Regions from separate parts of the Comamonas odontotermitis genome, predicted to be linked through region 2. Evidence: riboswitches for the same ligand, from Rfam matches in the RefSeq annotation. Region 2 holds a riboswitch; the other holds the start of a gene.
What was found. A riboswitch is a leader RNA that binds a small molecule or an ion and turns the genes downstream of it on or off. The one in region 2 is predicted to bind cobalamin.
Positions count from the first base shown of each region.

Region 1 (15,937 bases), 740 kb from region 2:
CGTCATTCACCTGGCCGAATAGCACGACCTGGCTTTTGGTATCGGCCTCGGGCTTGAGCAGCAGCGGGTTCATGCGCACATCGGGTACGGCGCCTGCGGCCAGCGCCTGCAGGTACTGCGCGGTACCAATCTCGCCCCACTGGCCATCAGGCGTGGCCACCACGCGCGCATTGTTGCTCATGTTCTGCGCCTTGAAGGGCGCCACCTTGTAGCCTTGCGCCCGGTACCAGGCACACAGCGCCGTGGCCACCCAGCTCTTGCCTGCACCGCTGCTGGTGCCCAGCACCATCACACACCGGGCGGTCATGCGTGCACCTTGGGTTGCAGGGGCAACACCATGCGCTGCAGGATGCGCTCCAGCGCATGGTCGCCATGCAGGCACAGGCCCGTGTGCACAGCCGAGGTCTGGATGATGCTGCTGCGCTTGGCAGTAAGCCAGTGAAAACGCGCGCGGAACGGCAATTGCGCAATCGGCCCGCCTTCAGGCCGGCCCTCGCAAATGGCGATGATGCTGCCCAGGTGCCGGTACACCATCTCCAGATCGGCCTGCGGGTCCAGCGCCAGCAGCCGCGCCTCATCCAGCGCCATGGCAGCCTGCAGGTAACCGCTGCGCTGGCAGGAGACGATCACCCCGGCGTTGATGAATTCCTCGCGCTCCACCCGGGGTACCACGCGCACGACAGCGTAGTCATATACATCATGCGCGTGCATCGATGGCTCCTTGCAACCAGCGGCCACGGTCCTGCAGACGGGCCAGAAAATAATTCACATAGGCGGCGCGGTGGGCCTGCGGATCGGCCAGCGCATCGCTGTGGCGGTCTTGCGCCGCCTGGTTCAGAAAGCAGTCGGGCACGGCCGCCACAATGGCCTCCAGCACCGGGGCAGTCAACTGCCCTGCCATCGCCGCGTCCACCTGTGCAAGCTGCGAGGCTTGCGGCAGCAGCACATGGTCCGCAATCGGGGCATAGGGCTTGCCAGGGTCAGCGACCACCCCTTCCCAGGCGTGGTGAAAGGTGAGCGTAGCCCCATGGTCGATCAGCCAGGGGCGGCGCTGCCACATCAGCAGATTGGTGTTGCGCGCCGTGCGGTCAACGTTGCTGACCAGGGTGTCGAACCACACCAGGCGCGATGCAAAGCCGCTGTCCACCATATCGACTGCGGGGTCGAAATTCACCGACCCGGGCAGGTAATCCAGCCCCACGTTCAGGCCGTCACTGGCACGTATCAGGTCCTGGATTTCAGGATCGGGTTCGGTCTGCGCCAGCTTGGCATCCAGCCGGGCCAGCACGATCTCGGGAATGGGCAAGCCAAGCGCCCGGGCAATGCCGCCCGAAATCAGCTCGGCCATCAGGGCGCGCACGCCCTGCCCCGCGCCGCGGAACTTGAGCACGTACAGGCCCAGATCGTCCGCCTCGACCACGGCGGGCATCGAGCCGCCTTCGCGCAAGGGGGTGACATAGCGCTCCACCACAACGGAGCGCAGGGAAGGAATTGGTGAGTCCATGCGAAATGGTAGCGCCGGTTGGATGCCCTCGGGGCTGGTCGCGCTGATTCTCTATGAGTTAGGGCAAAGCGCTCCAGGCCTGCTCCAGCGCTGCCTGCGACGCAGGCGGCAGCACGCCCAGGCGCACGTGGCCGGGCAAGCCGAAACTGGCACAGTCGCGCAGCTTGATGCCCTGCGTACGCAGGCAGGCCAGGCGTTGCACGAGTGCTTCTTCGTCCAGAGATGGCCGTGCCACAAAGTAATTGGCCTGGTGGCCGGGCTCCACCGCCCAGCCCAGCTGCTCACACAACGCCAGTTGCTGTCGCTTCCAGATTCGCAGGCTTTGCAGGCCCAGGGCCAGCCATTGCTGCACTTCGTCGGTCGTCCAGGCGTCCAGCATGGCCACGCCGTGCGCGCCCACCACCCAGGATGGCGCCAGCGCGTGCAGCGCGCAAAGCGCCTCATCCGTGGCGTGGAGCGGGGCAATCGCGTAGGCGGCACGCACCCCCGTCATGCCCAGGGCCTTGTTGGGCGTCCACAGCTGCCACAGGCCATCCAGGTTGCGCTGAGGTGCTTCACCTTCCAGCCACAGAGGGCGGTAGGCACAATCCAGAACATGCAAGCCCCGCCCTGCAGACGCTGAGACGGTATCCAACTGGCCAAGCGGGCTCGATGGCTCACAGAACCAGTGCAGATCACCATGCCCCATGCCAGCCTCTGCGCTGTCGCGCCGCTGCAGCGCCAGCCCCCACACCTGTGCGGCATGCGCATAGTCGCCGTAGTGGCGGCGGGGCAAGGTAACGGCCGATGCACCATTGCGCGCCGCATATTGGGTGATCCGGTGAATCAGCTCGCTGCTGCTGCCGCCGATGACGATGCGCCGCTCCTCCACCGCGTGAAAGGCCGCCAGCCGCTCCCGCAGCCCTGTATAGAGCGGATCGGGGTACTGCGCTACATGCGCAGCCTGCAGGGCCGCCACCGCCGCAGGGCACGGCCCGAAAGCGTTGCGGTTGGTGGAAAAATCGTGCGCGGGCACACCCAGCGCGTCGGTGCCGCCATGGAGGCCTTCAAGCATGGCGAGTCCCCATCCACAACGCTATTGAAAAAATAGCTACCAGCACGCATACCACCTGCGCCACAATCACTTTGGAGGCCAGCTTTACGGCCTGCTGCAGGTGCGGCGCCCCGGGTGCCATGCCCTGCGGATTCAGCTGGTACACCCCCGGCTTGGACAGGTGCACGCCCAGCGCCAGTGCCATCGCACCCATGGGCCAGCCGCCATTGGGCGAAGGCGTCACACGCGCATCACGCCGCAGTGCACCCCAGGCAACGCCGCCTGCCAGCAGCGCCAGCCAGGCGGCGGTAAGGCGTGCAGGCACCCAGTTGAGCACATCGTCCGCCCGCGCCGCCCATTTTCCAGCCCACTGCCAGTAACGGCGATCTTCGCCCTGCCCGCGCCAGCCGGGGTAGCCCCACATGGCATCTGCCGTGTTGGCCAGGCGGTACACCGCCGCACCTGGCACGCCTGCAATGGCAAACCAGAAGAGCGGCGCAATGACGGAGTCGCCCAGGTTCTCGGCCAGGGTTTCGATGGCGCTTTCACGCACGGTGGAGGCATCCAGTTGGGAGGTATCGCGGCTCACCAGCCACGACAGGCGCTCGCGGCCCGCTGGCAATGACTGCTGCAGCGCAGCTTCAACGGCCAGCACCTCGTCCCTCAGCATGCGCCAGGACAGCAGCGGCTTGAGCAGCACCCCCATGAACACACCAGCCAGCCACCAGGGCTGGTGGGGCAGCAGAAAGAGAATGGCCCAGTAGACTACAAAAACAATAGCTGCCAGCGCGCACCATGCAACCATTCCCAATACAAATCGCATCCAATCTTGCGACTGCTCTGCGCGGGGCGCTATGTATTTTCCTATCACGCCCAGCAGCTTGCCCATGTAGACGACCGGGTGCAGCCAGGCAGGTGGCTCGCCCCACAGCCGGTCCAGCGCCAAGGCCACCAGCACGGCAATCAAGGCGCACAGCAGATTCTGCGACCACAGCACCGCCGCATCTGGCGCGGCCGTGAGCGCCCGGTACAGCCAGCCCAGCGGGCTGAAGGACCAGGCGAGCAGTTCCGACCAGGTGATGGCCGTCATGCCGCAGGCGGCCCCTCGGTCCAGACATCGTCCATCAGCATGTCTTCCAGCGGTGCACGGCAGGCCCATTTCTCCTGTTGCAGCATCGGCTCGGCATAGTAGGCGGCAACAGGTCCCAGGCATAACACGCCCAGCGGGTGGGCGCCTGCTGGCATTTGCAGCAGTTGCGCCAGCGCCTGCGGATCGAAAATGGATACCCAGCCCATGCCCAGCCCTTCGGCGCGCACGGCCAGCCACAGGTTCTGGATGGCGCAGGCTGCACTGGCGATGTCCATCTCGGGCAGGGTGCGGCGGCCAAAGATGTGAGCCTCGCGCCCTGGCGGCATGGCCACCACCAGCACCTCGGCGGCATCCAGCACGCCCTGCACCTTGAGCTTCATGAAATCTTCCTCGCGCTCGCCCAGTGCGCGGGCAGTGCGTACGCGCTCCTCCTCGACCAGTGCATGGATGGTCTGGCGCAAGGCAGCGTTTTTCACGCGGATGAAACGCCAGGGCTGCATGAAGCCCACGCTGGGCGCATGGTGCGCCGCGCGCAAGAGGCGCAGCAATACCTCCTCAGGCACAGCGCCACCGGCAAAGTGACGCATGTCGCGCCGCTCGTAGATGGCCCGGTAGACAGCCGCGCGCTCCGCCTCGGTGAACGGCGTGGCGGCAATCATGGCCGCCGCTGGGGGAGGAATCGGTGTATCGGGCATGGTTCGATTGTGGACCTTTATGTCACCGGCGGGTCAGCAGGGCAACAGGACTGGAGTCCGTTAACGCTCAATCCTCAATGCCCCGTTGGGCAGGAATACCCGCCTGGAAGGCATGCTTGATGAGCTTCATCTCGGTTACCGTGTCGGCGATGTCGATGATCTCCTGCGGGCAGCGCCGGCCCGTGAGGCAGACGTGCACGTCCTTGGGTCGCGCAGCCAGCGTATCGAGCACCTCCTGCAACGGCAGCCAGCCGTAGATCAGCGGGTAGGTGACTTCATCGAGTACCACGAGGAAGTACTCGCCCGACAGGATGGCCGCCCGGGCCTTTTCCCAGCCGTCGCGCGCCAGCTGGCCCGACTGCTCCAGATCCTTGCTCTTCCAGCTGAAGCCGTCGCCCAGGCCTTCGATGGGCAGCCCCACCTGATCGGCCAGCCGGTGCTCGCCAAAGCGCGCCGTGGGCACCTTCATGAACTGGAACACCTTGACGGCCTTGCCCCGGCCCGTGGCACGGAAGGCCAGGCCAAAGGCAGCCGTGCTCTTGCCCTTGCCGTCGCCGGTGTTGACGATGACGAGGCCGCGGCGTTCACCCTCGGGCTTTTCGTAAGGTTTTTCGGTGGGAGGAGTTTCGATCTGCATGTTTTTCCTTCTCAGGGTTGCAAGCGGCACACACCACCCACAGCGTTTAAAAATTTGACGCATCCGGGATGAGACACGCCGGACAGAGCCGCCCAGGCAGCGGGATTCTTCATTTCGCCATACGCGGCAACGCCATCCACAGGCCATCGATGCTGCGCACCTGGATGCGGTCGTCAAACACCGCTTCGAGCGCCGCATGGGTGGCAAGATCGCTGCAGGCGCCCTGGTGTACCACCCGGCCCTCCTGCAGGATCAGCATGTCATCTGCCAGCAGCGCCACCGAGATTTCGTGCAGCACGCTGATGACTGTGGTGCCCTGGCTGGTGAGCGCACGCACGCTGTCCACCCAGTCGGTCTGGTGCGGCGGGTCGAGGTTGGCGAGCGGTTCATCCATCAGCAGCACCTGGGCCTGCACCGCCAGCGCCCGGGCCAGCAGCACCCGCTGGCGTTCACCGCCCGAGAGTTCCACCACCGGGCGGTGGCGCCACTCCCAGGCCTGGGTCTGGCGCAGGCAGCGCTCCACAATGGCGTGATCTTCGTGGCTGGGCGCCGCCAGCCAGGGCTGGTGCGGCAGGCGACCGAGCAAGGCCACATCCAGCACCGTCAAGTCTTCGGTGGTCACCTCACCCTGCCCCAGCCAGGCCAGCGCCTGGGCGCGCGCCTTGCGCGGCCACGACTGCAGCGGTTTGCCCAGCAGATGCACCTGGCCCTGCAGGCCATGCGCGGGCCACAGGCCGCTCAGGACCTTCAGCAGGCTCGATTTACCTGCGCCATTGGGGCCGACGATGCTGGTCCACCGGCCCTTGGCAAACCCGGCAGACAGGCCATGCAATATCGGCTTGGAATGCACGCTGGCGCATATCTGACGAGCAGCAATAGCTATGATTTCGGTAGTATTTTGCAGCATCACATGGCTCCTGCCGCCCGGGTACTGCGGTGCATGCGCCACAGCAGATAGGTGCCGCCCAGTGCGGCAGTCAGCACGCCTACCGGCAACTCCTGCGGCGCCACCAACCACCGCGCCAGAATGTCTGCGGCCAGCAGCAGCGTGCCGCCCATGGCAGCGGCCAACAAGGTGCTGCGGCCGTGGCCGATGCGCACCAGGCTGCGCACCAGGTGCGGTGCAGCCAGCCCCACAAAGGCAATCAGGCCAGTCTGGGCCACAGACGTTCCCGTCGCCAGCGCCAGCACCGCCACCAAGCCGTAGCGCAGTTGCGTCAGCGGCAAGCCCAGGCTGGTGGCCGTGGCTTCGCCCAGCGTCAGGCCATCGAGCACCCGCGAGCAGGCCCAGGTGGCCAGTGCACAGACCAGCAGTACCCCGCCCATCAGTGCGCAGCCCTCCCAGCCCACAAAGGCCGAAGTGCCCAGCGTGAAGGCCTGCATGGCTTGCAGGATGTCAGGGTGCTTCAATTCCAGCAGATCGCGCACGGCGCCCAGCACCACGCCCACAATCACACCCGCCAGCAAGAGGCGCAAGGTGTTTTGCACATTGCGCGCCAGCACCACGGTCAGGCCCACGGCGCAGGCAGCGCCGGCAAAGGCCATGCCCGTCATGCCCAGCCGGTAGACGAAGCTCAGGCTGGTGAGGGACGAGCCCATCAGCACCAGGCCCACGGCGCTGCCCAGCGATGCACCCGATGCGCTGCCCAGCAGGTACGGATCTGCCAGCGGGTTGCGAAACAGGCCTTGCGCCACCGCCCCGGCAAGGCCAAGCAGCGCGCCTGCCAGCCAGGCGCCCAGGGAGCGCGGCAGGCGGATGTCCATCACGATCTGCCAGGCGGTGGCGTCGTCCCGCATGCGCAGCACGCTCTCCCAGCCGGTGCTGCCCACGCTGGCGCCCACCATCAACAGCGCGACGGAAAGCAGCAGCAACACCAGCGCCAGCCAGCCGCTGCGGCGCTGGCCGGGGGCGCATTCGTGCCGTAGCGCCTGCTCTGCCGAAGCCGCCATCAACGCTGCCCTCCTTCGGCCGGCTTTTCTGCGCCTTGCTTTTTTGGTGCCTTGTCAATCAGGCACTGCGCAATCAGGTGGGCGGCCTCTGCCATGCGCGGGCCGGGGCGCACAATGGTGTAGGAATCCTGGTCGTTGAAGACACACAGGTTCCCGCCCTTGATGGCCTTGAGGCTGTTCCAGCCCGGGTAGCTGGTGGCAGCCTGCATGCTGCGATTGCCCAGCATGATCACGTCGGGCTGGGAGCGCAGCAGAAACTCGGGGCTCAGGCGCGGAAACGGCCCCAGTTCGGCAGGCACCACGTTGTCCACCCCCAGCTGGGCCAGAATTTCTCCGATGAAGGACTGCGGACCTGCCGCATACGGGCCCCGGCTCACTTCAAAATACACCCGGCTGTTCCTGGCAGAGGCAGGTACACGCTGCGCTGCATCGGCCACGCCCGCCTGCAGCTCGCGCCACACCCGGTCGGCACCTTCTGCTGCAGGCACGCCCAGCACCTGGCCCAGTTGTTGCAGCACCTTGTGCACACCGGCCTGCGATTTCACTTCCAGCGCCGCCACTTTCACGCCCAGCGCTTCCAGCCGCTCGGCCACCTTCGAGGCATGCGACATCAGCACCAGGTCAGGCTTGAGCGCCACGATGGATTCCACGCTCGGATCCAGCCCTCCGCCCACTATCGGCAGTTTCTTGACTGCCAGGGGCCAGTCCGAATAGCGATCCACCCCGACCAGCCGGTCGCACAGGCCCAGGGCGCAGGTGCTTTCGGTCAGCGAAGGCAGCAGGCTGACGATGCGCTGCGGCGGCCGTGCCAGTTGCACGGTCTTGCCACGATCGTCGGTGATGGGCTGGGGAGCGAGGCGCGCGGATTCGGCCAGCACCGGAATGGCTGCGGCACGCCCGGCGGTGGGCAATTCCTTCGCACTGGCCGCTACTGCGCCCAGCAATGCTGCTGCCACTGCGGTACCTGCGGTACGCACGGCAAGCAGCAGGAGGGAGGAATTTGGAAAATGCATAAAACGGGCCATCATTTCATGTGCAGAGGCAAACCTGCGGCCATCAGTGTGACGCGGTTGCACACCGCAGCCGTTTGTTGGTTGAGCACGCCCAGCGCATCGACAAAGGCGCGTACTTCGCGGCCCATGGGAATCACGCCCAGGCCGATCTCGTTGCTGACCAGGATGACCGGGCCGGGCGCACGCTCAATCGCTCCTAAAAAAAGAGCTTGTTGCGCTTGCCAGTTGTGCGCTAAAGCCTGATTTTTCTCAAGTTCTGGTGCAGGCATCAGCCAGTTGGTCAGCCACAGGGTCAGGCAATCGATGATCAGCAGATGCTGCGGCCCGCTGCATGCGGCTATCGCCTGCGCCACATCGCGCGGCGCTTCCACCGTGCCCAGTTGCGCCACGCGTGCGGCGCGGTCGCTCTGGTGGCGGGCAATGCGGGCTTTCATTTCATCGTCGTAGGCAGTGCCGGTGGCGATCAGACTGGCGGTGTAACCCGCGCCCTGCTGCAGCCATTGGCGCGCCAGCAGCTCTGCCTGCCGTGATTTACCGGATTTCTGCCCGCCCAGCAGCAAGAGCTTGAGCGCTGCACCATTCACTGAAAACGAAGGTTCTGCCATGGCTGCCATCTTATGCAGTCTCGGAGGCCGATGCGGCACACGCACCTGGCCAGTCCTGCTGTGCGGTCTGCTGCAAGGTCTGCAGTACATCCGCCCCCAGCAGCGCTGCCACGGCCTGCGGGCAGGAAGGGAACCAGGCATGGAAATAGCTGGCATGAATGCTGCCATGGCAGTACACCGCTTCCCCCTTGCCGCTTTCGGGTTCCTGGCCCGGCCGGCTGCTGCGAGCAACCAGGCCCGCATCGCTGTCCAGGCGTGAATAGTGGAAGGTGTGGCCACGCAGCACGCCCCAGGGCGTCGCCAGCTGTTGCATGCCCAGACCCGCCAGGCGCTGCTGCATGCGCGCCTGTGCAGGCAGCAGGCTCCACAGGCTGTGCCAGCGGCCCTCCAGATCGGTCAGTCCTTCGGCCAACGCCACCATGCCGCCGCATTCGGCCCACACGGGCTTGCCTTGCTCCACATGCGCCTGCAGATCGAGCTGCAACCCTGCATTGGCCTGCAGGGCCTGCAGGTGCAGCTCGGGGTAGCCACCGGGCAGCCACAAGGCATCGCACACAGGCAGGCGCTCGCCCGCCACGGGCGAAAAGAATGCCAGCTCCGCCCCCATGGCGCGCAGGCATTCCAGATTGGCCGCATAGATGAAACTGAAGGCCGCATCACGCGCCACGGCAATGCGACGCCCAGTCAGCAGCGCAGGTATCTCGGTCTCATCGTCCTGGGCTGCAAAATCCACCGACCAGCGCTCCTGCCAGTCCGACCAGGACAGTTGCCCCAGCGGCGTCTGGGCCAGCGCATCGGCTGCTGCATCGAGCCGCTCCAGCGCATCGGGCAGTTCCTGGGCTGCCACCAGACCCAGGTGGCGCTCCGGCAGCAGGTTGGCGCGCGGGGCTCCGCCCGCCAACGCCACGTGGGGCATCGCCCCGAGCCAGAGCGCCGGGTCGCGCAGGCCATCGCGCAGCAGTTCGCCGTGGTAGTTGCTTGCTACACGATTGGCCAGCGCTCCGGCAAGCTTCATGTCAGGATCAAAGTGCTGCATGCCATAGGCAATGGCGCCAAAGGTGCCAGCCATGGCCGATGCGTCAATGACGACGACCACCGATACACCAAGGGATTTGGCCAGATCTGCGGCGCTGCTTTCGCCATCAAACAAGCCCATCACACCTTCGATCAGCAGCACGTCATGGCAAAGGGCGGCCTGGTACAGGCGGGCACGCACATCGTGCTCGCCGTTCATCCAGCGGTCGAGCGTGTGCACATCACCGCCACTGGCGAGCCGGTGCCATTGCGGATCGAGAAAATCCGGCCCGCACTTGAACACCTGCACGCGCCGCCCGGCGCGCGCGTGCAGGCGCGCCAGCGCCGCCGTCACCGTCGTCTTGCCCTGCCCGGACGCGGGCGCCGCCACCAGCAGCGCCACGCACCGGGAGGTCTTCTGGCCATCGCTTCCACTCACCGCTGCATCCATCACCCTGTTATCTCCCGACTTCCTGATTTCCTGGATGCTCTTATTGGGGCATCCACTTGATGCCGATGTACGCGCTGCGCCCTTCCGAAGCGTAGGTGCGTGCGGTTTCGTACTTCTTGTCCGCCAGGTTGTTGATGCGGGCGATCAGGCTGAAATCCTTGGCAATCTGCGTGCTGGCCGACAAGTTGAACAAGGTGTAGCCGCCCAGCACATTGGTGTTGGCCGCGTTGTCATAGCGCTTGGCAGTGGCCTGCATTTCGGCGCCCAGGGTCCAGCCGGCCACGCGCGTGTCACCACCCAGCGTGGCATAGCGCTTGGCGCGGCGCGCCAGCAATTTGTCCGTGGTCTGGTCGCGCGGGTTCTGGAAATCCACCGAGCCATGCAGGTTGAACTGGCCCAGCTTGGTGGTGCCGGCCAGGGTGATGCCTTCGAGACGTGCCTTGCCGACGTTCGCGTAGCAGCCACCGAAAGCACCATCCTTGCCAACGCAAGTACCCGTACCGCCCACCCAGTTGATCAGGTTGGTGACGTTGTTGCGGTACACGGTGGCAGAGAAGCTGTCTGCGCCCTGTGCCCAGCGCAGGCCCAATTCGGCATTCTTGCTTTTCTCCGGAGCCAGCGATGCGTCGCCGTACTCGCTGAACCGCTGGTACAGCGTGGGCGCGCGGAAGGCGGTCCCCACGGTTGCGGTGGCGCGCCAGTTGGGTGCAAATTCGTAGCCATAGGCTGCGCTGCCCGTGGTCTTGCCGCCGAATTCACTGTCGTCGTCGCGGCGCAGGTTCAACTGCACGGTGTGTGCACCGCTGTGCATGCCGTAGCCCAGCGCCAACGCATTCTGGCTGCGGTCGCGGTCGATGCCGCCGTTCACCAGCGAATCCTCACGGCGCTCCAGCGCGGCCGTCATGGTGTGAATGCCGTAACGCCACTCGTTCTGGAACAGGTAGTTGTGCAGGCGGGTATCGGTCTGGTAGGGCGATGGCCGGGTTTCGTAGTAATCGCGCGATTGGGTGAGTTGCAGCTTGGTGCTGTAGTGGTCGGTCCACTTGGCCTGCCAGTTCAGGCCCAACGCATACATCTTGTTGATGCTGCGGTCATCTTCCTTGGGGGAGACGTCGTAGCCCGAATTCATGTTGCTGGCCATCATGGTGGCTTCCAGCCGGTGCTGCTGGTTGAGCTGGTAGCCCAGGCGCGCATTGACCGCGTTGTTGCGGTAGCCGTCCTTGTCGGGGTTGGCGGTAGGGGTGGTGCGCGCGTTGAAGCCATCCGATTGTGCGCGGTTGAGGCCAATCGAGTAATCCCACGCCCCTTCGCCACCAGAGATGCCGGCTTCGGCCGTATAGGTGCCACGGTTGCCAACGCCAAAGCCCACATAGGGCTTGGGCGCGCCTTCGCCCTTCTTGGTGAAGATCTGCACCACGCCACCCATGGCATCCGACCCATACACGGCCGCTGCCGGGCCGCGCAGCACTTCAACGCGGTCGATGAGCGCCAGCGGAAGGTTTTGCCACGAGGCACCGCCGGTGGACTGCGAATCGACACGCACGCCATCCACATACACGGCGGTAAAGCGCGTCTCGGCACCTCGAATGAACAAGCTGGTACTGGTGCCCGGGCCGCCATTGCGGGTCATCTGGATACCCGGCACGCGTGCCAGCACATCGGCCACACCGCCTGGCCCCTGACGCTCGATGGTCTTGCTGTCGATGATGGACATATCGGCCGTCAGATCGGACAGCGGTTGCTCGATGCGGTTGGCGGTGACTACCATCGCCTCCAGGGTTTTACCCTCTGTTTCATTCGTAGTCTGGGCCTGTGCCGACAGGCTGGCAGCCATCAGGGCCGCCGTCAGAGCAATACAGGTGTGTGGCGAGCGCAACGAAGAAAAAACGATAGCAGAATCGGGCGCGCACAGGCGCACCACTGGCGAATGGGAATGCATCTACATCTCAAGCGATGAAGTACCCCGCGCCAGCCTCCCCGCCGGCAAATGGGGAAAAACAGAAGCGGCGCGCTATGCAGCGCACCGCCATCCACAGTGTTGGCCGGTATCCGGGCTGACGATGACACAGCGCGCGCCTTCCCAGAGACTTGTTCAAGGTATCCAGTGGCTTAGAGTGCGGGCTGCGGAGGGCAAAATACCGTCCATCGCTTACCGTTGCGGGGGCAGCGCAGGTTGAGCATGGCTTGTAGGGCACAAGCGCACTCCCCTGCTTCCCGTTGAACTGCCAGAATGTGAACCACCATGGCGAGCACCAACGGGTACAATTTTATCGTCTTTACTGTTGCGCTTTAATAAAACTGTCTCTCTATGGTCACTACGCCTTCTTTGGACCTGATGCTTGAGCGGGTGGAAACTTTGCTGACCCGCTACGAACAACTGCAGCGCGCGCATGCCACTCTGCAGGAACAGGTGGATACCCTCACCCATGAACGCGACTCCCTACAATCGCGCCTGACGGCCGCCCGCTCGCGCGTTGACGCGCTGATCGAACGCCTGCCCAAGACTTTTGACCAGGACGAATCATGAAGCAGCTTGAAGTTCACATCATGCAGCAAAGCTATATGCTGGGCTGTCCCGAAGGCCAGGAAGAGCGACTGATGGCCGCCGTCAAGCAGGTGGATGAAGCCATGTGCGGCATCCGCGACGCCGGCAAGATTCGTGGGCGCGAGCGCATCGCCGTGCTGGCTGCCCTCAACATGGCCTTTGATCTGCTCGATCTGAAAACCCAGAACACCGAGCTGAACCAGGAAGCCGAACAGGCCCGTACCCAGGCGGCCCAGGTTGAGCAGGCCGAACCCGCTACCGCCCAGGCTTCGCTCGACTGGGAGGAGCCCCGCCTGCAATCCATCATGCAGCGCCTCGATGCCGCCACTGGACAACCAGCCGCAGGCAATGCGGCGCAGACGGTGTAGGTTTTCGCAAAACACCTCCATCGGTTCGCACACAACACCAGATCGCGGCCGCATGCAAGCATTTGCTGAAAAATCGGCATTGAGCCCATATTCAGCAATCAGTGGTCGCTATTGTTTTTGCCCAGCCTCTGGGCATTGAATTGGTTTTTTACGGCCATCCACCCCTGGCTGCCGGTACAATGGAGTCGTTCGCAGCCCTGCCAGACTTTATAGTTCCTTGAACCAATGCTCTACGAGCACGGGCTTGGTACATCACCTATTGAGCGTGATCGTCTCGCGTCAGATGAACCCAACGATAGGTTGCCCTTGCCCACCTGAACCCCCGGTTCAGGATGACGGTCTGGTGGATCCGCTGCGAACACCTGTTTTCGGCCTGGCTGGCCTGATCCGAAGCAATGAGGCCAGCCACTTTCAACTTCTCCTCTCCGCCGCGGCGGGGTTTCAGGCCACCTGGTTCAGGTGGCCTTTTTACTGGGCGTACCACAACCGTCCAGGTGGATACTGGTGCCCATGACTGATCCCATCGTTCTGCTTCCGCTCTCGTGCGTGGGCTTGATCACCGGCTTTCTGGCGGGCCTGCTTGGCATCGGCGGGGGCATGGTGCTGGTGCCTTTCATGACCTACATCCTGGGCACCCAGGCCGTTGCCCCGGAACTGGCCATCAAGATGGCGATTGCCACGTCGATGGCAACCATCATGTTCACCTCCATCTCCAGCGTGCGCGCCCACCACCAGCGCGGCGCCGTGCGCTGGGACATCGCCCGGCGCCTTGCGCCCGGCATCGTGCTGGGCGGACTGGTCGCGAGCCTGGGCATCTTTTCGCTGCTCAAAGGCCAGTATCTGGGCCTGTTCTTCGGGCTGTTTGTCGGCTACTCGGCACTGCGCATGTTTCGCAAATCCCAAACCGCAGCCACGCGCACCATGCCGGGCACAGGTGGCCAACTGGCAGCCGGCGGCGTGATCGGTTGCCTCTCGGGGCTGGTTGGTGCAGGCGGGGCCTTCATCAGCGTGCCGTTCATGACCTGGTGCAATGTGCCCATCCACAACGCAGTGGCCACCAGCGCAGCGCTGGGCTTCCCGATCGCCGTGACCAATGTGCTGGGCTTCATGGTGGCGGGGCTGCATGTACAAGGCCTGCCGCCCCACTCGCTGGGTTATATCTGGCTGCCCGGCCTGCTTGCGGTATCCATATGCAGCGTGCTGACCGCGCCACTGGGCGCCAGGGCAGCGCACCGGCTGCCAGTGGCCCAGCTCAAGAAGATATTTGGCGGCATTCTGCTGTGCCTGGCGGTCTACATGCTCTACAAGAGCCTGAGGGCCTGGTAACGCGTTGAGCCTCAGGCAGGCTCCTAGATGATTTTCGAGAACCGGGCCCGCGTGCGATCCGCCTGCAGGTGCTTGTCAAACACCATGGCCACGCCACGCACAAAGTACCAGCCCAGCTCGGTCACGGACACGGCATCGCCAGTGATCTGAACCAGCCCCTGCTCCTGCATGCTGCGCAGTTGCTCCAGCTCGGCGGCAAAGTACTGGCGAAAATCGATCAGCCAGGCCTGCTCCACCGATTCGATCACCAGGCTGCCCTGGCACATCAGGCCCATGATCACAGAGCGGCGCAGCATGTCATCGCGCGAGAGTGCCAGGCCTCGCACCACAGGAATCTGCCCCTGGTCGATCAGGTCGTAGTACTCCTCCAGCGTCTTGGCATTCTGGCTGTAGGTAGCGCCGATCTTGCCAATGGCCGAGACACCCAGCGCCAGCAGATCGCAATCGGGCTGCGTGCTGTAGCCTTGAAAATTGCGGTGCAGGCGCCCTTGGCGCTTGGCCACGGCCAGTGCATCATCAGGCAGCGCGAAGTGGTCCATACCTACATAGACGTATCCGCCCGCCTGCAGGGCTTCCAGCGCCTGGGCCAGCATGGTCAGCTTGTCAACGGGCTTGGGAAGATCCTGCACGACAATGCGGCGTTGGGGCTTGAAACGTTCAGGCAGATGCGCATAGGCATACAGCGCAATACGATCGGGCCGCAGTTGGCTCACCAGTTCCATCGTGCGTGCAAAACTGACCGGCGTCTGGTGAGGCAGGCCGTAGATCAGGTCAATATTGATGGATTCAAAGCCAATCAACCGCGCCTGGGCCATCAGGGAAAAAACCTGCTCCGAGGGCTGCTCGCGGTGCACTGCCTTTTGCACTTGCGGGTCAAAATCCTGCACGCCGAAACTCAGGCGATTGAAGCCCAGTCGAAACAGGTGTGCGAGGCGCTCCCCGCTCACGGTCCGTGGATCGACCTCGATCGAGTATTCACCCCCCGGCTGCAGCTGGAACCGGCTTTTGAACATGTCCATCAGGCGTGAGAGCCCATCGTCGGAGAGGAAGGTGGGCGATCCGCCGCCGAGGTGCAGCTGGCTCACGGTCTGGCGGGCCGGGCAGTGGGCCAGTTGCAGATCCAGTTCACGCTCCAGATAATCCAGGTATTCGTCGGCGCGTTCGGGATGCTTGGTGATGATCTTGTTGCAGGCGCAGTAGTAGCACAGTGATTCGCAGAACGGAATGTGCACATACAGCGACAAGGGTGCCAGGCGGGTACCCAGCCCCGTTCGCCGCTGCTCCAGCGCCTGCTTGTAGCCATTCGCACCAAAGGCTTCAACAAATCGGTCTGCGGTAGGATACGAAGTGTAACGGGGGCCGGGTACATCAAACCGGCGCAACAAATCGGGGGTCAGGGAAATCATGGTCTCAATTCCGTACGGATGCCCCAATGTGCCGCAACCGGCCGGCCACGTCCTTGACTTACATCAAGAGTATTTTTTTGTCTGCGTAGACAATGGAAGCATTCAAGGAACCTCCGCCCCCGCGCGATCTTTTTGTGAACGGATATTGACTCATGACAGCCAACACAATCAAAGTGGTCTGCTCCAACTGCAACCTGCGAGAGCTGTGCATGCCCGTGGGTCTGTCGCCCGACCAGATGGATCGCATCGATGAGATCGTGGCCACGCGCCGCAGAATCAAGCGCGGGGGAGCGCTGTTTC
Region 1 covers NZ_CP083451.1:3,352,451-3,368,387, forward strand. The annotation lists gene LAD35_RS15465 (cobyric acid synthase) at 1-307, opposite strand, end outside; gene LAD35_RS15470 (DUF3037 domain-containing protein) at 304-711, opposite strand; gene LAD35_RS15475 (HipA family kinase) at 698-1,504, opposite strand; gene LAD35_RS15480 (aminotransferase class I/II-fold pyridoxal phosphate-dependent enzyme) at 1,563-2,558, opposite strand; gene cbiB (adenosylcobinamide-phosphate synthase CbiB) at 2,551-3,627, opposite strand; gene bluB (5,6-dimethylbenzimidazole synthase) at 3,624-4,322, opposite strand; gene cobO (cob(I)yrinic acid a,c-diamide adenosyltransferase) at 4,390-4,959, opposite strand; gene LAD35_RS15500 (ABC transporter ATP-binding protein) at 5,069-5,866, opposite strand; gene LAD35_RS15505 (FecCD family ABC transporter permease) at 5,866-6,909, opposite strand; gene LAD35_RS15510 (ABC transporter substrate-binding protein) at 6,909-7,922, opposite strand; gene LAD35_RS15515 (bifunctional adenosylcobinamide kinase/adenosylcobinamide-phosphate guanylyltransferase) at 7,934-8,527, opposite strand; gene LAD35_RS15520 (cobyrinate a,c-diamide synthase) at 8,538-9,992, opposite strand; gene LAD35_RS15525 (TonB-dependent receptor domain-containing protein) at 10,033-11,826, opposite strand; cobalamin riboswitch at 12,016-12,263, opposite strand; gene LAD35_RS15530 (PspA/IM30 family protein) at 12,301-12,519, shown strand; gene LAD35_RS15535 (cell division protein ZapA) at 12,516-12,905, shown strand; gene LAD35_RS15540 (sulfite exporter TauE/SafE family protein) at 13,416-14,231, shown strand; gene hemN (oxygen-independent coproporphyrinogen III oxidase) at 14,255-15,637, opposite strand; gene fnr (fumarate/nitrate reduction transcriptional regulator Fnr) at 15,790-15,937, shown strand, end outside.
Region 1: it holds a riboswitch for cobalamin, as region 2 does, so the genes downstream of both, LAD35_RS15525 (TonB-dependent receptor domain-containing protein) here and LAD35_RS18780 (TonB-dependent receptor) in region 2, are expected to answer to the same signal.

Region 2 (15,937 bases):
CAGACTTCCGCTGCAGCCAGCGCCGTGCGCAGCAGCCCTGCATCCAGCCCCTTGCCGATGAACACCAGCCGCGTTGCCTGGGCTTCGCCCTCCTTCCAGGCGCGGTCGAAGTAGGCATCGAAACGCCGCCCCACGCCCTGCACCAGAAGTCGCATCTTCTTGCCCGGCAAAGCAGCAAAGCCCTTGACGCGCAACACCGCGTGCTGCTGCACGATGCCTTGCAGCGCCTGCATCAGGCGTTCGCGGTCCACAGCCCCCAGGTCGATGAACAGCGAATCGAAGTCGTCATGGTCATGCTCTTCGTCGTGGTCATGGTTGGAGTGCCGTGCATCGATATGGATTTCTGCCGCACGCTGTTGGCCCAGCAGCACGGACAGCGGCACGCTACCCTGCACGGCCTCCACCATCTTGACCTCTGCCGGCACCTCATCAGCCACCAGGGCACGCACCTGCGCCAATTCCTCCGGCGAGACCAGGTCTGCCTTCGAGAGCACCACCAGATCGGCGGCAGAGAGTTGGTCCTCAAACAACTCGTGCAGGCTGGCTTCATGGTCGAGGTTGGGGTCTGCCAGGCGCTGCGCATCAACGGCATGCGGATCATGGGCAAACTGGCCAGCCGCAGTTGCGGGCGCGTCCACCACGGTCACCACCGAGTCCACGGTGAAGACACTGGCGATCTCCGGCCACTGAAAGGCCTGCACCAGCGGCTTGGGCAGGGCCAGCCCGCTGGTCTCGATCAGCAACACATCGATATCGGCGCGGCGCTCCGCCAAGGCCTTCATCACCGGGAAGAACTCTTCCTGCACAGTGCAACACATGCAGCCGTTGGCCAGTTCGTAGATCTGGCCTTCGGGCGCGTCGGCGCCGCCTTCGTCCTTGCAACCGATGGCACAGGTACGGAGGATTTCGCCGTCAATACCCAGCTCGCCGAACTCGTTGACGATAACTGCCACGCGCAGGCCCTGGGCCTTCTCGAGGATATGGCGCATCAGCGTGGTCTTGCCGCTGCCCAGAAAGCCGGTGACGATGGTGGCGGGAATCTTGGTGGTTTGCATGGTGTGAACTCCTGAGAGGTGAAGTTGGATAGCGGATCGCGCTCTAGGGATGAGGGCTTCAAATCGTTTTTATTTGAAATGCTTGCGTATCAATCGCCAACTGCTATGGTTTCTGATCAATCTGCGGTGGTCCATGCACACGCAGCGCCGGGTCCACTTCGCGATGCAGCACATGGCGGGTGAGCACGTGGCGGATGCCGTCCGCATCCAGCGGTCCGTACCACACGCCTTCGGGGTAAACAATCATCAGCGGTCCGTGATTGCAGGGATACTGGCAGCTCGTCTGCAGCGGACGCACGCATTTCTTCAAGGCAGGCGTGTCATTGACGACACTGGTAAGCACAGGCCACAGCGCCACCGCCCCTGCTGCCGCACAGCGCGGCCCCGTACACCACAGCGCGTGGTGGGTATGCTCCGGCACGCTGGACCAGCCCTTGGGATCGTGCTGCCAGTCCTCATCACCTACCATGGCAGGCACATCGGGCTGGTGCGTCAGCGCGTTGCGCACAGCCAGGGCCAGCAGTGCAGGCAGCGGCACGGTCTGCGATAGCGGCTCGGCAAAGACAAGGCGAGGTCCGCCATCACCCCGGCTGGCGAGCCAGCGCATGGTCACCTTGTGCAGCCAGCGGCGCAGTGCAGCCTCGTCCGGCAGCATCAGCGGCACAACGGCAATGGTTCGCGCACCGGCATCCGCACTGGTGGAAAGCGCCGCAGGCAGATCCGGTTGCCAGCGGTCAACGAAGGCGGGCAGCACCTGCACACCCGGCCATTGCGCCGATAGCTGCCGTGCCAATTCCGTCAGCTCGCCGGTGGTCGATCTGGCGACACCGCCGCGCCCCAGCAGCACGATGGCAATGGATTCATCTGTCGTCATGGTCCATCCCACTCCATCCAGTAGGCAATGCGGGGTCGGCCGGTGGCCGGGTGGTCATCAATGGTGGCGCGCACACCAAATACGCGCGCCATTGCTTCGGGTGTGAGTACCTCGCGCGGCGCTCCATTGGCTACGAGCGCGCCTGCCTCCATCAGGTACAGCCGATCACAGAACTGGGCGGCGATATTGAGGTCGTGCAGCACGACCAGCACGGTGAGTTGGAGGCTGCGCACCAGCCGCATCAGCTCCAGCTGGTAGCGAATGTCGAGGTGGTTCGTCGGCTCGTCGAGAAACAGCAGGCGCGGCTGCTGGGCCAGCGCACGCGCCAGCAGCACACGCTGGCGCTCGCCGCCGGAGAGCGTAGCCATGCTTTGCCCGGCAAGCTGCGCGGCGCCCACACGCTCCAGGCTCTCGGTAACGACACGTCTGTCCTGCAGGCTGTCGGCGGCAAAACGTCCCTGGTGCGGCAGGCGGCCCAGCATCACGGTCTCCTGCACCGAGCTGTCGAAGGCTGGCGCACTGTTCTGTGCCAGCACGGCGGCTTGCCGCGCAAACGCACGCGCATCCATCTGCCAGACATCCTGCCCCTCCAACCGCACCTGTCCGCGTTGCGGCGGCAGCACGCGGTAGAGCATGCGCAGCAGTGTCGACTTGCCGCAGCCATTGGGGCCGATCAGGCCCACACACTCGCCTGCGCCCACATGCAGCGCGGCATCCTGCACGATGGCGCGCTGGCCTACGGCAAAGTGCAAACCTTGTGCCTGCAGCATCAACGATCCTCCCGCACGGCGCCGCGCCACAACATGGCAATGAAGAACGGCCCGCCAACAAAGGCCGTGATGACGCCAACCGGTATCTCCATGGGCGCAAACCATGTTCGTGCCGCGCCATCAACCAGCACCAGAAATACCGCACCCATCAGCGCCGCAACAGGCAGTACGCGCCGGTGGTCGCTGCCCACCAGCATGCGTGTGACATGCGGGATGACCAGACCGACAAAGCCGATCGCACCGCTCACTGCCACCATCGTTCCAGTGAGCAGCGACACCACAACAAACAGTTGCCGGCGCAGCCGCTCGGCTGCCACGCCCAGTGTGGCGGCGGCCTCATCACCGGCCAGCAGCGCGTTCAGTGGCCGCGCCTGCGCCAGCAGCCACAGCATGCCGGCCAGAACCATGCCTGCGGGCAGGCCCAGTGCCTGCCACTGTGTGCCCGCCAGGCTGCCCAGCAGCCAGGTAAGCAAGGCATTGGCCAGGTCGCGCTGGCCTGCGGTGAGGGTGACCAGGCTGGTCAGTCCGGTGAGCATGTAGCCCACGGCCACGCCACTCAGGATGAGCCGCGCCGAAGGAATGCGTCCGCCTTGCTGCGCAAGCAGATAGACCAACACGGTGGCCACCAGTGCGCCGATGAATGCACCCGCCGTCACCGCGTAGAGCCCCGCCGCCGCAAACACGCCCCAGGCCAGCACTGACACCGCCCCCACTGAAGCACCGGACGACACGCCCAGCATGTACGGGTCGGCGAGCGGGTTGCGTACCATCGCCTGCATCACCACGCCCACGATGGACAGCCCAGCCCCTACCAGCGCCGCCATCAGCACACGCGGCAGGCGGATCATCCAGACAATCTGGTACTGCTGCAGGCTCCAGCCGGGTTCCGCCGTCTGCATGCCCAGCGCCTGCGCCACCTGGTGCTGCACGATGGACCAGACCTGCCCCATGTCCAGCTGCGCCGAGCCCCAGGTGACGCCCGCCAGCACCGCCAGGGTCAGCAGCACAGGCAGCACCAGCATCCAGGGCAAGGCCGAGGTCTTCATGGCTGAAAGCGCACCGGTGTCACGGTGATTTCCCGCTGTGGGTGCAATGCGGCGGCCAGGCGCTGGGCGGTCTCCACATTGCGCGGGCCTGGGGTGGCTTCGGCATAGGTCATCACGAAAAAGCGCTTGTTGCGGATCGCGTTCACCGTCTGCAGCTCTTTTTTCTGCAGCAGAAAATCCATCTTGCCCTGGGCGCTGGGCTGGCCATAGTCGATGATGACGATCCACTCGGGATCGCGCAGCACCACGTCTTCCCAGTTGCCCTTGGGCCAGTTGCTGGCGATATCGTCGAAGATGTTGCGCGCTCCCGCCGCCTCCAGCATGGCCTGCGGCATGCCATAACGGCCTACAGTGGTGGGGATCTTCTCGCCGCTGTCGAAAACAAAAACCCTGGGCTGCGACGCATTGCCGCGCATCTGCTGGCGCAGCAGCGCCAGATCGTCGCGCAACTGCTGAATGCGTGGCGCGACCTGCCGCTGCACACCAAAAATGCGCGCCACGTTGTCCATATCGACAAAGGTATCTTCCAAGGCCACGTCCGCGCGCTTTTGCACACGGATGCAGGATTCGGTCAACACATAGGATGCAATGCCGTAGCGCGCCAGCAACTGTGGCGTGACGCCGCCCTGCTGAAAACCATAGCTCCAGCCACCAAAGACGAAATCGGCCTGCGCGGCGACGATGTTCTCCAAGTTCATGCCCTGGGGCGACAGATTGGGAACCCTCGCCAATATGGGCACGATCTGCGGGCTGGCATCTTTGCCTGCATACATGCCGGAATATCCCACCAGCCGGTCGGCCAACCCCAGAAACAGAAACATCTCGGTAATGTTCACGTCATGCGTCACGGCACGGCGAGGCACAGAGGCATAGGTCTGGGGCTGGCCGCAGACATTGACAGTTACCGGGGAACGCTTTGCGTCTTGCGCCCATGCAGGCGTGGCACACAGCGCGATCAGTAGCAGCAGGAAGGTTCGTTGCATGGTTCAGAAGCGCATCTGCGCCATCAGCTCCACGCTGCGGCTGGCGCCCACGAGCCATTGGCTGTTGTAGGCGGCTGTGGCGTAGACGCGGTTTGTCAGGTTGCGACCGATCAGGCTGAAGGTGGTCTGAGGGGTCGCATTCCAGCTCACCACGGCGTCCAGCACGGTGTAGCCCGGCAGGCGTTTTCCAGCACTGTTGGCGTTGTCGCCAAAGCGGCTGCCTACGTAGCGCAGGCCGAGCGATGTGCGCCAGCCGCCTTCGCGGTAGTGCCCCCACAGGTTGGCCGTTACCTTGGGCACATTGGCCGGGCGATTGCCGCTGCGGTCGACGCCGCCTGCTTCAATCAGCTCGTCAAACCGTGCCTTGGTATAAGCGGCGTTGGCCTCCAGGCGAAACGCCGGGCTTGCCTGCAATGCGCCAGTCAGCTCCAGCCCGCGCGATGACTGCTTGCCGCCCTGGATCGACAGAGCCGAATTGGCCGGATCACGGGTGATGATGTCGCCCTTGGCGATATGGAACAGCGCTGCCGTCCATTCGCCACGGCCATCAGCCAGTTGCTGCTTGAAGCCGACTTCCTGCTGGCGGCCCTTGCTGAGCGAAAAGCCGGTCTGCGAGGCCGCCAGCGACAGCAGGCTGATGACCGGATCGTGCCCGGTAGTCATCTGTGCATAGACGCTCGACTGCGCGGTCAGCTTGCGCGTGAGCCCCAGGCGCCACGAGGTGCCATTCAGGTCCTTGTCAAAGCCCGTCTTGGCCACGAAGTCCTGCCGCGAGAATTCGTACCAGTCGCGGCGGATGCCGCCCATCAGCAACCACTGCTCGTTGATCTTCCAGGCATCCTCAATGTACAGCGCGTTCTGTCGCAAGGTCGAACCCATGCGCGGCAGGTACGGATCGGGGCTGATCCATGTGCCCGGCACCGGATCGAATGCAGAGACGACGGAGCTACCCGTATATGGAGAATTGCTGGTGTTGCGGAAGTTGGCCTGGGACACATCCCAGCCCACGGCCACCTGGTGTGCACTGCTCTTCCAGTCCAGCGCCAGGCGGTTGCCGTTTTGCTGCAGTGCATGGCCAATCTCGAGGTAATCCGAGCGTGCCACCGTGCCCGCGACCGGGTTGTAGTCATAGGCCTCTATGTTCTTCCAGTGGCGGTCGGCGCCAAAGTGGTAGAGCTCGTTGCGTACAGCCAGCGCGTCGTTGACCTGCCAGGTCGCCTTGGCCTTGAAGCGTTTGTCGCGGTAATGGATGTCACTGTCTTCGGTGTTGTAGCCCGTGCCGATCAGCTCGCGCGCCACACGGCCATTGATGGTCGGCGTGCCGTAGTAGCGCGATGGCGCCTGGCTGCTGATGTCGGCCGTCAGATCAAGCGTGAAATCGCCACGCGGCTGCCAGCGCAGCGCGCTCATCAGCTTGCCGCCCTTGCTGTTGTCGAAGGCTCGGTCGCCGTCGCTGCGCGCGCCGTAGGCGTCCACACGGTAGGACAGCGTATCGCTCAGGGCTCCGGTGCTGCCCAGGCCCATGCGCGCAGTGCCATGGCTGCCGCCCGAGAGCAAGAGTTCGGTGGAGCGTTCTCGGCTGGGCTGCTTGCGGATGGCATTGACTGTGGCGCCCATGGTGCCACTGCCGTACATCAGTGACGCGGGGCCGCGCAATACTTCAAAGCGTTCATAACCCCAGGTGTCCGACGGGTAGCTGATGGTTCCCGAGCCCACGCCCAGCGTGATGCCGTCTTCGGCCACACCTACCGAATTGACGCCATAGAAGCCCCGGCTCGCAAACGCCAGCCCGCCATTGCCCGGCGTGCCAGCAGCCGACAGGCCCACGGTCCGCGTCACCGCTTCAGCGGCACCTCGGTCAGCGTGCTCATCGATCTGCTCGGCCGACACGCCGCTCACGCTGGCGGGCAGATCCAGCGTGGGCACATCAACGTGTGACGCCGTTGCAGAGCGGCGTGCGGTGTCCAGTGTAGGCGCCTCATTGCGGCTGCCAGTGACGACCACCTCGGTCAGGGTCTGCTGCGCCAGAACGGCCGCCGGAGACAGCAGCAGGCCACAGGCCGTGCGCCGCAGGAGAGGGAAAGAAAAATAAAGGCCGTGCATCGCGCCGCACCCAGAACATCCGCTGTCTGAAGCGATGGCCGAACCCACGAACCGAAACTGGTACCGAGAACGCCATCCGCACCCCGCAGACAGTAGAAAGCCAGCGCATGCACCCAAAAGCATGCGCTGTGAACATCGGCGGGCCGGTCTCCGGGCTCGCAGGCGATCCATCTCGGACCCAAACCCCACCTTCCCGGTAGCGTGCAGCGCTCCATGTTGGAGCGCACACGCCGATCCAGTGGCTGCAAGCGCACAGAGCGCTTGCCTGGGGTGTTTTCCTGCATACCGTTGCGGGGGCAGCCAAGGCCTGGGTCGATCGACCGCACCTTGTTCCCGTTTCACTCGCCAAGGCGAGCACCTTCCGAAACGAAACGCCCTGGAGAAATGATTCTCAGGGCGATGCGCAATTCTATCACCGGGCTGAAATGGGCCTTTCGCCTCTACGGCACCCCAAGTGCAGGCCACAGCGATTAGCCCTATACCGTGAAGGCGGTACCCACAGTCAGGTTCTCCCCGGCGGCCTCGCGTCACTGGGCGACAATCAGGCCATGAGCACGACCTTTGCCCCCCTGCACAACGACACCTTTTTGCGCGCCTGCCGCCGCCAGGCCACCGACTACACGCCCCTGTGGCTGATGCGCCAAGCTGGCCGCTATCTGCCCGAGTACAAGGCCACGCGCGCCAAGGCGGGCAGTTTCATGGGCCTGGCCACGAATGTGGACTATGCAACCGAAGTCACCCTGCAGCCGCTGGAGCGTTTTCCGCTCGACGCGGCCATCCTGTTCTCCGACATCCTGACCGTTCCCGATGCCATGGGCCTGGGCCTGTCGTTTGCCGAAGGCGAAGGCCCACGCTTTGCGAGAAATGTGCGCGACGAGGCGGCAGTTGCAGAACTGGCCGTGCCCGACATGGACAAGCTGCGCTATGTATTCGATGCCGTCACCAGCATCCGCCGCGCGCTTGATGGCCGTGTGCCGTTGATCGGTTTTTCCGGCAGCCCCTGGACGCTGGCCTGCTACATGGTCGAGGGCAAGGGCAGCGACGACTACCGCCAGGTCAAATCGCTGATGTATGCGCGCCCCGACCTGATGCACCGCATCCTCGAAATCAACGCCGACAGCGTGGCGGCGTATCTGAATGCGCAGATCGACGCGGGCGCGCAGGCCGTGATGATTTTTGACAGCTGGGGCGGCGTGCTGGCCGACGGCATGTTCCAGCAGTTCAGCCTGGCCTATACCAAACGTGTACTCAGCCAGTTGAAGCGCCACGGCGCCGATGGCCAGGACGTGCCCCGCATCGTCTTCACCAAGGGCGGCGGCATCTGGCTACAGGACATGAACGCACTCGATTGCGAAGTGCTGGGCCTCGACTGGACGGCAAACCTGGGCCATGCGCGCGCTGTCGTTGGTGGCACAGTGGGTGGCCCGGGCAAGGCGTTGCAAGGCAATATCGACCCGAACGTGCTGTTCGCCCCGCCCGAGCGCATTGCGGAGCAGGTGCAGTCCGTGCTCCGCAGCTTTGGCAAGCCGCACACCGACAGCACCACCACCGGCCCCACGCACATCTTCAATCTGGGCCATGGCATCAGCCAGTTCACGCCACCCGAGCATGTGGCGGCACTCGTCGAAGCAGTGCACAGCCAGTCGCGCGCCATGCGCAAGTAAAGCAGCACCTGCTTCAAAGACAAGCCCCGCCATGCGGGGCTTGTCTTTGGCCTTTGATACAGCAGCCGGTTTATGCGGCAGCCAGCTGCGACGGGGATTTGGGCGGTTGCCAGTGCAGCAGAACCTCGGTGCACTGCGCCAGAGTGGCGTGCTGCGCGGCCTGAGCCGATGGGCATTGCGGGTGTGCTGTGGCCGCATCGGCCGGCGCAATCCAGTGCAGGCAGGCGCCCAGGCTGGCAGCCGCCTGCAACAGCTCGGTGCTGCGCGCCACGACGGCAACCTTGCCGGCCTCGGTATTGAACCGCTCCGTGATCTGGCGCAGCAAGGTGGCCTGTGGTGCCCAGCAGTCGCAATGGTCCTCTGGGGCGTGCGGGCAGAAGAAGACGGCATCGACCTTGGCGCCCACCATGGCCAAGTCCTTGTACATCTGGCGGTGGTAGTCGTTGAGTGCAGCGCAATCGTACAGGCCGCGCTCCAAGCCGGGCTGGTTGGCCACCAGCACTACATGCCAGCCCGACAGGTTGAGCCGTGCAATGCCGCTGGCGGCATCGGGCAGTACATGCCAGTCGTGGTGACCAGTGAGCTGGCCCGTGACCGGCTGGCCGACGATGCCGTCGCGCTCGATGATGGCGAGTTTCATAACCGTCCCCTTGTTGTACCGACCTCCGCAAATCCGGATCCGGCAACAGACGGCGCCCATGGCTCGGCCCGTTGCGCATCCTGGCTGGCGTCAGCCCTCATCGTTGTTGCCTGCCGCCGCACGGGCGGCAGCAGGCTTCTGACCCGCTGGGAACCAGTGTACCCAGAGAATCAGGCGGCGACCAGACGGGACAGATCGGCCACGCGGTTCATCGCATCGTGCAGGGTTGCCAGCAAGCCCAGGCGGTTTGCCTTGAGCGCCGGGTCTTCCGCGTTCACCATCACGTGCTCGAAGAAGGCATCGACCGGGGTGCGCAAGGCGGCCAGAGTCTGCAGGCTGGCGGTGTAGTCGCCCGCAGCAAACTGGGCATGGGCCTTGGGGGCCACGGTCTGCAAGGCGGCGTACAGGTCTTTTTCGGCCTGCTCCTGCAGCACGGCTTCGCTGACATTGGGGCTGACGGGGGCGTCCGCCTTTTTCAGGATGTTGCCCACGCGCTTGTTGGCCGCAGCAAGGGCTGGCGCCTCGGGCAAGGCGGCAAAGGCACGCACGGCTTCCAGGCGCTTTTGCACATCGGCCAGGCGCTGCGGACGGTGGGCGAGCACAGCGTCCACTTCCTGCGCACTGAAGCCTTGCTCACGCAGGCTGCCAGCCAGGCGGTCGTAAATGAAGTCGGAGAGCGCTGGCGTTGCGTCTTCGATCTTGTCGCCAAACGCAGGCAGCGTGCTGACCAGCAGGGTGTCCAGGTCCAGCGGCAAGTCCTTCTCCACCAGCATGCGGATCACGCCCAGCGCATGGCGGCGCAGTGCAAATGGGTCGCGGTCGCCGGTGGGCAGGTTGCCGATGCCGAACATGCCAACCAGGGTTTCCAGCTTGTCGGCCAGCGCAACGATCACGCCTACCTCGCCGCGCGGCAGCTCGTCGCCGGCAAAACGGGGCTTGTAGTGGTCTTCGATGGCATCGGCTACGGCCACGTCAAGCTTGTCGTTGAGCGCGTAGTAGCGGCCCATCGTGCCTTGCAGTTCCGGGAACTCGCCCACCATGTCGGTCACCAGATCGGTCTTGGCCAGCAATGCAGCCTGGTCCACCTGCTTGCCCAGTGCCGTGGCGCCCAGTTGCTGGGCAATGCTCTTGGCGATGGCGCGCACGCGCTGCACGCGCTCACCCTGCGTGCCCAGCTTGTTGTGGTACACCACCTTGGCCAGCAGCGGCGCGCGCGATTCCAGCGTTTTCTTGCGATCCTGGTCAAAGAAGAACTTGGCATCGGCCAGGCGCGGGCGCACCACGCGCTCGTTGCCGCCGATCACCGCCGACGCGTCTGCGGGGCTGATGTTGCTGACAACCAGGAACTGGTGGGTCAGCTTGCCAGCAGCGTCCAGCAGCGGGAAGTACTTCTGGTTGGCCTTCATGGTCAGAATCAGGCATTCCTGGGGGACGTCCAGAAATTCCTTCTCGAACTGGCAAACCAGTACGTTGGGGCGCTCGACCAGGGCGGTCACTTCGTCCAGCAATGCTTCGTCTTCAATGGCGCGAACGCCTCCGCCCACACGCTCGGCAGCCTCCTTGAGCTGGCGGGCGATGGTGGCCTTGCGTTCATCGAAACTGGCAATCACGGCACCCTGCTCGGCCAGGGTCTGTGCATAGCTGTCGGCGTTGGCGATCAGCACCGGGTCGGCCAGTGCCTCAAAGCGGTGGCCGTGCGTGGTGTTGCCCGCCTTCAGGCCCAGGGCTTCGATGGATTCCAGCACCTGCGAGCCGTGCAGCGCCACCAGGCCGTGCGCGGGGCGCACGAACTGCACGCTGCTCCAGCCGGGCAGATCGCAGTTGCTTTCAAGCTGGTAGGTCATGACCTTGGGGATGGGCAGCTTGGCAATCGCTTCGGTCAGCGCCTTCTGCAGGCCTTCGGCCAAGGTGGCGCCAGCCACGGTGCTGTCGTAGAACAGTGCCTCGGCCTTGCCGTCCGGCGCGCGCTTGAGTTGAGGCACGGCGGCGGCATCGGCACCCAGTGCGGCCAGTTTCTTGAGCAGCGCGGGCGTGGCCTGGCCGTCGGCTGTCAAGCCCACGGTCACGGGCATCAGTTTTTGCGAAACCTGCTTGTCGGCGGCGCGGGGCAGCACATCGGTGATGTGGGCAGCCAGGCGGCGTGGCGAGGCGTAGGCCGTCAGTTGCGAGGCGTCGCCCGCCAGACCCTGCGCACGCAGTTGCGCGAGCAGCACCTGGGCAAATGCTTCACCCAGCTTTTTGAGCGCCTTGGGGGGCAGCTCTTCAACAAACAGTTCGACCAGAAGATTGGGAGAGGAAGTCATCAGGATTTCCGGGTATGACGCAACGCAAAGATAGACAGGCCGATGGTCAGCAGTGGGAACCATACGCTGTAGAGTTCACTGACCATCACCTGCATGCCGCGCTGCGAGAAAAAGCGGTCCGCCAGGATGGGCGACACGGCAATCGGCCGCCACGGACTGAAAAAACGTTCACTGGTAAAAGGCCACCACAGCGCAATGCCACTGCCGCCGCTGGTCATCATGTCCAGCAGGGGGTGCGACACGGTGCAGGCAAACAGCCACGCAAAGCCAGCAATGCGCGGCACCTTCCACCACCTGGCCAGCAGCAGACCGATGAGGCCCATCAGCGCAGCAAACAGGGCGGTATGGGTGAAGCCGCGGTGGCCCCACATGCCCAGCCCCTGCCAGCCAAACTGGTGGGGGATGCCATCAAAATCCGGCACGATGGCGGCCAGGCACCCTACCAGCAGCATGCTGGGCGGCACACGGCGGCTGCCCAGTGCCAGCGCTGCGGCAACCGGGACGGCAACATGCGTGAAGATGGTGGGCATGGACGCGGCTTACAGATACGGAATCAGGCAGCAGCCTTGGCAGGCATCTGTGCAACCCATTCGCGCGGCGCCATCGGAAAGCCCAGGCGCTCGCGACTGTCGTAGTAACTTTGCGCCACTGCGCGTGCCAGGTTGCGGATGCGGCCAATGTAGGCAGCGCGCTCGGTCACGCTGATCGCGCCACGGGCATCCAGCAGGTTGAAGGTGTGGGCGGCCTTGAGCACCTGCTCATAGGCGGGCAATGCCAGCTGTGCCTCCATCAGGTGCTTGGCCTGCTTTTCGTGCGCGGCAAAGGCGGTGAACAGGAAATCGGCATCGGAGTGTTCGAAGTTGTACGCGGATTGCTCCACCTCGTTCTGGTGGAACACATCGCCATAGCTGAGCTTGCGGCCATCGGCATCCACCGTCCAGACCAGGTCGTACATGTTCTCGACGCCCTGCAGGTACATCGCCAGACGCTCCAGGCCGTAGGTGATTTCGCCGGTTGCGGGCTTGCAGTCGATGCCGCCCACCTGCTGGAAGTAGGTGAACTGCGTCACTTCCATGCCGTTGAGCCAGACTTCCCAGCCCAGGCCCCAGGCGCCCAGGGTGGGATTTTCCCAGTCGTCCTCGACAAAGCGGATGTCGTTCTTCTTCAGGTCAAAGCCCAGGGCTTCGAGCGATCCCAGGTACAGATCCAGAATGTTGGCTGGCGCAGGCTTGAGCACCACCTGGAACTGGTAGTAATGCTGGCCCCGGTTGGGGTTTTCGCCATAGCGGCCGTCCTTGGGGCGGCGGCTGGGCTGCACATACGCAGCCTTCCAGGGCTCGGGGCCAATGGCGCGCAGGAAGGTAGCCGTGTGCGAGGTGCCTGCGCCCACTTCCATGTCGTAGGGTTGCAAGAGCGCGCAGCCCTGGTCGGCCCAGTACTGCTGCAGCTTCAGGATGATTTGTTGGAAGGTCAACATGAGAATCTGGTGGTGATACAGTTCGCCGCCCCACGCCTATGCTCCACGGCACATGGCGGCATGGCCCAGCTGCATGCAAGCACTGCGGCCTTAGAACTCATCCCGATTGCACTCCAACGCGGCTGCGTAGAGATCGTAAACACGTTCTTAGCCCGCAAAGCGGTCAAAACCCTTGATTTTAGTGCTTTCAGGTGGCGCCCGGGTGGCGATAGCCGAGTGGGGGCGTGCCGCGCCGGGCAAGATGTGCAAATTTGGATGATCAATCAGCCGCGCGCGCAATATCTGCGGCATTCATCACTTTGTTTTTGATAGCAAAAGACGATAGGAACAGCGGCGCTCAGGAATCCATGTCCTTGCGCTGCCTGGGCGGCTCCATGGCGTTCTTTCGGCTGTTGCCCGCGCGGCCTGCCTTGCTCCAGTCGTAGGTTTGGCCATCGGGCGTCTGGCCGCCTTCGACTGCAGCCACACCAATCTTGCCCACCATGTCGCGCAGCTCCGACGAGATGACCACATGCGCATTGCGCGCATCGCTGCGCAATGCCTGGCACTGCGCCAGGGCCTCGCTCATCTGCTGATCGGTGTAGGCAATGCAGCGGGGCTGCCAGTTGGCTTCGCCCGCTGTGTCGGGGTTGGTGTTGTGCAGGTAGAAGACGGCGATGCTCATGGTGCGGCGACGATGCAAGGGGTGAGAACAGCAGGAACGCGTTCAAGTGCCTGTTGTACCGCATTACGGCCTGCATTGCAGGTTGGTGCCCAAACGGCCGCCAGTGCCCGCTCAGTATGCGCTGGCACATTGTTTTTGATGGCAATCCGCTTCATCCTTGCCGCCAGGCGCCGCGCGCATCGCCGGCCTGCACCGCCGCCAGCACCGCTTCGGTATGCGCGCCTGCCGCGCACATGGCGTTGGTGGCGTAGGCGGCGCCATCAAAGCGCGGCGCAGGCGCGGCCTGCAGAACGCCCCCTTGCTCGCCATACACACTGCGCGATTGCATGTGGGGGTGTTGCGACGCTTCCAGCGGGCTCAGTACCGCGCCAAAACATACATCGGTGCCTTCGAACACCTGCTGCCAGTGGCTGCGCGGCTGGGTGATGAAGATGGTCTGCAGGCGCGCGCGGCGCCGGGGCCAGGCGGCCTGGTCCCATTGAGGAGTCGCAAAATCAGCATCATCCGCCAGGCCCAAGGTGTGCAGCAGCAAGGTGTAGAACTGCGGCTCGATGCTGCCAATGGTGATGTGGGCGCCGTCAGCGCAGACATAGGTTTCATAAAAAGGCGCGCTGTCGTGGATGCTGGTGCCGCGCGTGTCGGTGACCACGCCCTTTTGCCGGGCACTCAGCGCCAGGTTCAGCATGTGGGCGGCACCATCCACAATCGCGGCGTCCACCACCGTGCCCTGGCCGGTCTGGCGCGCGTTGATGACGCCCGCCAGCAAGCCCGTCATCAGGTAGAGTGCACCGCCGCCGATATCGCCCACCATGGCGAACGACGACACAGGGCGCGCATCTGCCGGGCTGCAGCCCCACAGAGCGCCAGACAGCGCCGCATAGTTGTTGTCGTGCCCGGCCCGGGGGCTGAGCGGGCCGCTCTGGCCCCAGCCCGTCATGCGGCCATACACCAGCCGGCGGTTGATTGCCATGCATTCGGCCGGGCCCAGGCCCAGGCGCTCCATCACGCCCGGGCGCATGCCTTCGATCAGCACGTCAGCGTCTTGCACCAGGGCCAGCACCAGAGCCTTGCCTTCAGGCGTCTTCAGGTCGGCAAATACCGAGCGCTTGCCGCGGTTGAGCAGATTGCCCGTGGGGGCGGCATGTTTTTCCTCGCGCACGACGGAGATCACATCGGCCCCCAGGTCGGCCAGGTGCATGGCGCAGAACGGGCCGGGGCCGAGGCCGCCGATCTCCAGAACCTTGATGCTGTCCAGTACTTTCATGCTGTCTCCATATTCTTATGAAAATGCCTTGTAGCGCTTTTCTGGCGGGCACAATCAATATCAAATCAATAGCACTGCGCCGTCACACCCCTGTACCGCCCAATACTGCTTCGACCGAGCGCACCAGCGTGATGAGGCGTGGGCCAATGTCGGTTTCCATGTGGCCGCTCTTGGGGTTGTACGAAGGCACCGATGCGGCAAATACCCAGTACTCGCCGTCCTGCGGCTTGGAGAGCGGCACGGCAATCGACTGGATCTCTCGGTGCAGATCGCCGTGGCTGCGGCAAAAGCCATGTTCGGCCAAATCGCGCCGGGCATCGTCGAGGCGCGCACGCAATTGCGTGGCGCGCTCTGCATCGCGTGCCGCCAGGTCAGCCAGATAACTTTCGCGCTGCGCCTGCGGCAAGGCCAGCAGATAGGCGCGGCCCGTGGCGGTGCGCGAGAGCGAAATGCCCACGCCGATCTCCGGGGCGAACAGCTTGTCTTCAATGCCCTTGGCCAGCTCCACCAGCACCAGTTCGCGGCCGCTGCCCACGTTCAGCTGGATCTGGCCACCCATGTAGTTGGCCAGTTCCTCCATCTGCGTGCGGGCAAACTGCCGCATCGTCATCCGCGCCAGCACGGGTGAGGCGAGGTTGAGCAGCGCCACACCCGGCACGTATTTGGACAGGCGCTCGGAATAGCGCAACAGGCCCAACTCGCACAGTGTCTCCGTCAGGCGGAACAGGGTAGGTTTGGGCAATCCCGTCAAATCCATCAGCTCTTTGCCGCTGAGTTCCTGGCGCTTGTTGTTGAAGCATTGCAAAATGCTGATACCGCGCACCAGGGCGCTGACCAGCTTTCCATCCGCGTCAGAGTTCATAAATCCGTCAAAAAATTATCAATTACGAGACTTTTGTCTCACAAAATTCTAATCGGAATTTGCGTCCTTCATTCCCATGGCTTGCCCTAGGGAGCCCCTGCAAAATTTCCTGCCCATGAGCCTGAACAACCACGGCCTTCCATCGCGCGTCCCCGTCATCGCAGAGCTGGGGCGCCTGTTTGCCGACCCCGCCGTCCCCGATGCCGACAAGCAGCAGGCACTGGATCTGCTG
Region 2 covers NZ_CP083451.1:4,090,027-4,105,963, forward strand. The annotation lists gene cobW (cobalamin biosynthesis protein CobW) at 1-1,055, opposite strand, end outside; gene LAD35_RS18760 ((2Fe-2S) ferredoxin domain-containing protein) at 1,159-1,929, opposite strand; gene LAD35_RS18765 (ABC transporter ATP-binding protein) at 1,926-2,699, opposite strand; gene LAD35_RS18770 (FecCD family ABC transporter permease) at 2,699-3,745, opposite strand; gene LAD35_RS18775 (ABC transporter substrate-binding protein) at 3,742-4,728, opposite strand; gene LAD35_RS18780 (TonB-dependent receptor) at 4,732-6,831, opposite strand; cobalamin riboswitch at 6,956-7,208, opposite strand; gene hemE (uroporphyrinogen decarboxylase) at 7,380-8,495, shown strand; gene LAD35_RS18790 (histidinol phosphate phosphatase) at 8,566-9,135, opposite strand; gene glyS (glycine--tRNA ligase subunit beta) at 9,306-11,438, opposite strand; gene LAD35_RS18800 (metal-dependent hydrolase) at 11,438-11,968, opposite strand; gene glyQ (glycine--tRNA ligase subunit alpha) at 11,992-12,915, opposite strand; gene LAD35_RS18810 (hypothetical protein) at 13,253-13,579, opposite strand; gene LAD35_RS18815 (CaiB/BaiF CoA transferase family protein) at 13,731-14,843, opposite strand; gene LAD35_RS18820 (IclR family transcriptional regulator) at 14,926-15,705, opposite strand; gene LAD35_RS18825 (hypothetical protein) at 15,821-15,937, shown strand, end outside.